2 regions of the Aeribacillus sp. FSL M8-0254 genome follow, and region 1 is predicted to be linked to the other one. Evidence: a T-box and tRNA genes for the amino acid it is inferred to sense, from the RefSeq annotation. Region 1 holds a T-box; the other holds one or more tRNA genes.
The links. A T-box is a leader RNA that pairs with one kind of tRNA and senses whether it is charged. The one in region 1 lies ahead of alaS (alanine--tRNA ligase), so its partner is inferred to be a tRNA-Ala.
Positions count from the first base shown of each region.

Region 1 (3,138 bases):
TTTACCGTTCAGGTGTTCCAAGAACATGTTCGATTCTCATCATCTATTTTATTTTTTTCGGAGGAGTCGGTTTTAGCTTTTATAAAGGTGTCCCAATTTTTGTTGAACAAATGAAAGACCTTTCCGAAAATATCCCTATGTTTACAAAATATTACCAAAGCTGGACAGATAAAATTCATGACGGAACAACCAATTTACCTGGAGAAATTCATCATCGAATTGAATCTTTTATTGCTGGAATGGAAACATCCGTCGCTGCCTTTCTTGAACGGATGCTTTCAAGCATGAAGTCAATTATTGATTATGCTGTTATTATTGGTGTCATTCCCTTTCTCGTTTTTTATATGTTGAAAGATTATGAGAAAATGAAAAAGGCCATTTGGTACTTCACCCCGAAGAAATGGAGACGTGAAGGGAGACGTTTTTTAGAAAACGTCGATGAGTCGCTCGGAAGTTATTTACGGGGGCAACTATTTGTTTGTTTTCTGATCGGGCTTTCGGCTTCGATTTTGTTTTGGCTGTTTAAAATTAAATATCCGTTAATTTTAGGGACGATTATCGGAATGACCAATATTATTCCTTATTTCGGTCCATTTATCGGTGCGGTTCCTGCTTTGATGGTCGCTGCGACGCTCTCCATTAACAAAATAATTGTAGTGCTTTTCATCATTTTTGGGCTGCAATTTATTGAAAGTAATATTCTTGGCCCTTTCATCGTTGGGAAAAGCCTGCATATGCATCCGATGGTGATTATTATGGCGCTCTTGGCGGGCGGAGAAATCGGCGGAGTGATCGGTTTAATTTTAGCTGTGCCTTTTATCACTGTTCTGAAAGAGATATTGCTGCATATCATCCTTCTGAGGAAAGCGCATTGACAAGCGATTTTTCGTTGTCTATAATTCGTGATAGACATGGAATAAGTGCATGAAAGCGATGACGAATCGAGTATGTTGCAGTCCATCTTAAAAGAGAGGGGCTTCCGAGGCTGAAAGAAGCTCTAGATGAAGGGCAACAGAACGCTAATTCTGAGTGCAGGCAAAACCTGACGAAAATGCCACGTTACGGCAAATGAAGGTGATGAGCAATTGGCTCATAATCAGGGTGGTACCGCGAGTAACTCTCGTCCCTGTGTAAATCAGAGCATTTACATAGGCGAGAGTTTTTATTTTGCGAGAAAAATGAAGACATTTTAGGAGGAATGCCATGAAAAAGCTCACTTCAGCACAAGTTCGTCAAATGTTTTTAGATTTTTTTAAGGAAAAAGGACATTCGGTTGAACCGAGCGCTTCTTTAATTCCGGTTGATGATCCGTCACTATTGTGGATCAACAGCGGTGTCGCAACATTGAAAAAATATTTTGACGGAAGGGTTGTTCCTGAAAATCCGAGAATTACTAACGCACAAAAATCAATCCGAACAAACGATATTGAAAATGTCGGAAAAACAGCGCGCCATCATACATTTTTCGAAATGCTCGGAAATTTCTCAATCGGCGACTATTTTAAAGAAGAGGCGATTGAATGGGCATGGGAATTTTTAACAAGCGAAAAATGGATTGGCTTCGACCCAAATAGATTATCAGTTACTATTCATCCGGAAGATGAAGAGGCGTATGACATTTGGAAAAATAAAATCGGGTTGCCGGAAGAACGAATTATCCGTTTGGAAGGGAATTTCTGGGATATTGGTGAAGGGCCAAGCGGACCAAATACTGAAATATTTTATGATCGTGGAGAAGAATTTGGAAACGATCCAAATGATCCGGAACTTTATCCCGGCGGTGAAAACGAACGCTATTTGGAAGTTTGGAATCTTGTTTTTTCTCAATTTAATCATAATCCTGATGGAACTTACACTCCGCTACCGAAAAAGAATATTGATACAGGCATGGGCTTAGAGCGAATGGTTTCTGTCATTCAAAATGCGCCGACCAACTTTGACACAGATCTCTTTTTACCGATCATTCAAGCTACCGAAAAGATTTCAGGGGAAGCTTATCGAACCGACAAAGAGAAAGATGTCGCTTTTAAAGTGATTGCCGACCATATCCGCACGGTTACATTTGCTGTTGCAGACGGCGCGCTACCTTCTAATGAAGGCAGAGGGTATGTACTTCGCCGTCTTATCCGCAGAGCGGTTCGGTATGCAAAAACGATCAACATAGACCGCCCGTTTATGTATGAATTAGTTCCGGTTGTAGCGGAAATTATGAACGATTACTATCCGGAAGTAAAAGAAAAAGCATCCTTTGTTCAAAAGGTAATTAAAAATGAGGAAGAGCGTTTCCATGAGACTCTCCATGAAGGGCTTGCCATTTTAGCGGATGTAATCAAAAAGCAGAAAGAACAGGGTAGCCGAATAATTCCAGGCGAAGATGTGTTTCGGCTTTACGACACATATGGTTTTCCAGTGGAATTGACGGAGGAATACGCACAAGATGAAGGCATGGAGCTGGATTATGAAGGCTTTGAACGAGAAATGGAGCATCAAAAAGAACGTGCAAGAAAAGCCAGACAGGATGTCGACTCGATGCAAGTGCAAAGCGGAATTCTTGTGGAATTAAAAGAGGAAAGCAAATTTGTCGGCTACAATACCCTTGAAGCAAATGCACGGGTGCTTGTGATCATAAAAGATGGGGAATTAGTCGATCAAGCCGAGAGCGGGGAAGAGGTCCAAATTATATTGGACGAGACGCCTTTTTATGCTGAAAGCGGAGGTCAAATTGCAGACAAAGGAATCATCAAAAATGATGATGTGGTCTTAAACGTAAAAGATGTGCAAAAAGCGCCGAACGGCCAACACTTGCACCGGGCTGTCATCGAAAAAGGCGTTTTGACAAAAGGAGCAGCAGTTTACGCTTCCGTTTGTGCAGAGTCTAGAAAATCCATCGTGAAAAATCATACAGCGACACATTTGCTGCACCAAGCGCTGAAGGACGTGCTGGGCGTACATGTCAACCAAGCTGGATCGCTTGTTGCTTCCGACCGTCTCCGTTTTGACTTTTCACATTTTGGACAAGTTTCAACAGAAGAGCTGGAAGAAATTGAGCGAATTGTAAATGAGAAAATTTGGGAAAGTATTCCAGTCTCTATCGAGCACATGCCTCTTGACGAAGCGAAAGCGATGGGCGCGATGGCT
Region 1 is NZ_JBBOZY010000001.1:2,704,536-2,707,673, reverse strand. It holds gene NSQ44_RS13175 (AI-2E family transporter) at 1-875, shown strand, start outside; T-box leader at 925-1,131, shown strand; gene alaS (alanine--tRNA ligase) at 1,204-3,138, shown strand, end outside.

Region 2 (3,138 bases), 2.7 Mb from region 1:
CACAGTTCAGCCTTCCGGCAAGCGGATTTGCCTGCTTGCCAGCCTAACTGCTTGGACGCGCACATCCAGCCGCGCGCTTGCCCTATCCTCCTGCGTCCCCCCATTGCTCAAACGGTGAGGAGGTGGTACAGGAATATCAACCTGTTGTCCATCACCTACGCCTTTCGGCCTCGGCTTAGGTCCCGACTAACCCTGAGCGGACGAGCCTTCCTCAGGAAACCTTAGGCTTTCGGCGGAGGGGATTCTCACCCCTCTTTCGCTACTCATACCGGCATTCTCACTTCTAAGCGCTCCACCGGTCCTTCCGGTCCGGCTTCGATGCCCTTAGAACGCTCTCCTACCGCTGACACCAACGGTGTCAACCCGCAGCTTCGGTGATACGTTTAGCCCCGGTACATTTTCGGCGCAGAGCCACTCGACCAGTGAGCTATTACGCACTCTTTAAATGGTGGCTGCTTCTAAGCCAACATCCTGGTTGTCTAAGCAGCTCCACATCCTTTTCCACTTAACGTATACTTTGGGACCTTAGCTGGCGGTCTGGGCTGTTTCCCTTTTGACCACGGATCTTATCACTCGCAGTCTGACTCCCAAGGATAAGTCATTGGCATTCGGAGTTTGACTGAATTCGGTAACCCGATGGGGGCCCCTCGTCCAATCAGTGCTCTACCTCCAAGACTCTTCCCTTGAGGCTAGCCCTAAAGCTATTTCGGAGAGAACCAGCTATCTCCAAGTTCGATTGGCATTTCACCCCTACCCACACCTCATCCCCGCACTTTTCAACGTGCGTGGGTTCGGGCCTCCAGCAAGTGTTACCTTGCCTTCACCCTGGACATGGGTAGATCACCTGGTTTCGGGTCTGCGACCTCGTACTATTTCGCCCTCTTCAGACTCGCTTTCGCTGCGGCTCCGCCTTTCGGCTTAACCTTGCACGAAATCGCAACTCGCCGGTTCATTCTACAAAAGGCACGCCATCACCCGTTAATGGGCTCTGACTACTTGTAGGCACACGGTTTCAGGTTCTCTTTCACTCCCCTCCCGGGGTGCTTTTCACCTTTCCCTCACGGTACTGGTTCACTATCGGTCACTAGGGAGTATTTAGCCTTGGGAGATGGTCCTCCCTGCTTCCGACGGGATTTCACGTGTCCCGCCGTACTCAGGATCCACTCGGGAGGGAACGGAGTTTCGACTACAGGGTTGTTACCTTCTCTGACGGGCCTTTCCAGACCTCTTCGTCTACCCCGTTCCTTTGTCACTCCTTAATCGAGTGTCCTACAACCCCAAGAGGCACGCCTCTTGGTTTGGGCTGTTCCCGTTTCGCTCGCCGCTACTCAGGGAATCGCTGTTGCTTTCTCTTCCTCCGGGTACTTAGATGTTTCAGTTCCCCGGGTTGCCCTCCATACCCTATGGATTCAGGTATGGATACTGCCCCATTACGGACAGTGGGTTCCCCCATTCGGACATCTCCGGATCGACGCTTACTTACAGCTCCCCGAAGCATTTCGGTGTTTGTCCCGTCCTTCATCGGCTCCTAGTGCCAAGGCATCCACCGTGCGCCCTTTCTAACTTAACCGTTTCTTCCTAACATGAGCGATCTATTCGTGAATGTCTTTCCGTTATCCAGTTTTCAAAGAACAATGCTTTTTCTTTCAATGAGCTCCCTTGCTGCTTGAGTTGCTTTTAGCCGAACATCCGATCCTTCGAATGGGCTCTCGCATAGGAGCAATGCTTCCAATATTCATCAAACTTATGGTGGAGCCTAGCGGGATCGAACCGCTGACCTCCTGCGTGCAAAGCAGGCGCTCTCCCAGCTGAGCTAAGGCCCCAGGATGGTCTTATTTATGGTGGGCCTGAGTGGACTTGAACCACCGACCTCACGCTTATCAGGCGTGCGCTCTAACCGGCTGAGCTACAGGCCCATCCTGTATTTTTTATTCAGCTTCTATTCGCTGGGAAATCGACTTTGCGAATTCACCAGCAAACGGGGAAGGATGTGATCCTTCAAAACTAAACAAAACGGAAAAGCGCACCCTATTTCAATGTATATATCCTTAGAAAGGAGGTGATCCAGCCGCACCTTCCGATACGGCTACCTTGTTACGACTTCACCCCAATCATTTGTCCCACCTTCGGCGGCTGGCTCCCGTAAGGGTTACCCCACCGACTTCGGGTGTTACAAACTCTCGTGGTGTGACGGGCGGTGTGTACAAGACCCGGGAACGTATTCACCGCGGCATGCTGATCCGCGATTACTAGCGATTCCGGCTTCATGCAGGCGAGTTGCAGCCTGCAATCCGAACTGAGAGTGGTTTTTTGGGATTCGCTCCACCTCGCGGTTTCGCTGCCCTTTGTACCACCCATTGTAGCACGTGTGTAGCCCAGGTCATAAGGGGCATGATGATTTGACGTCATCCCCACCTTCCTCCGACTTTTAGCCGGCAGTCACCTTAGAGTGCCCAACTGAATGCTGGCAACTAAGGTCAAGGGTTGCGCTCGTTGCGGGACTTAACCCAACATCTCACGACACGAGCTGACGACAACCATGCACCACCTGTCACCCTGTCCCCGAAAGGGGAACGCCCTATCTCTAGGGTTGTCAGGGGATGTCAAGACCTGGTAAGGTTCTTCGCGTTGCTTCGAATTAAACCACATGCTCCACCGCTTGTGCGGGTCCCCGTCAATTCCTTTGAGTTTCAGCCTTGCGGCCGTACTCCCCAGGCGGAGTGCTTAATGCGTTTGCTGCAGCACTAAAGGGTGGATACCCTCTAACACTTAGCACTCATCGTTTACGGCGTGGACTACCAGGGTATCTAATCCTGTTCGCTCCCCACGCTTTCGCGCCTCAGCGTCAGTTACAGGCCAGAGAGCCGCCTTCGCCACTGGTGTTCCTCCACATCTCTACGCATTTCACCGCTACACGTGGAATTCCGCTCCCCTCTCCTGCACTCAAGTTCCCCAGTTTCCAATGGCCGCTCGCGGTTGAGCCGCGAGATTTCACATCAGACTTAAGGAACCGCCTGCGCGCGCTTTACGCCCAATAATTCCGGACAACGCTTGCCACCTACGTATTACCGCGGCTGCTGGCACGTAGTTAGCCGTGGCTTCCTCGTCAGGTACCGTCAAGGTACCGCCCTGTTCGAA
Region 2 is NZ_JBBOZY010000001.1:10,550-13,687, reverse strand. It holds rRNA gene NSQ44_RS00055 (23S ribosomal RNA) at 1-1,570, opposite strand, end outside; tRNA gene NSQ44_RS00050 (tRNA-Ala) at 1,748-1,823, opposite strand; tRNA gene NSQ44_RS00045 (tRNA-Ile) at 1,840-1,916, opposite strand; rRNA gene NSQ44_RS00040 (16S ribosomal RNA) at 2,053-3,138, opposite strand, start outside.
Region 2: it has a tRNA-Ala gene. The T-box ahead of alaS (alanine--tRNA ligase) is inferred to sense a tRNA for this amino acid. The anticodon was not compared.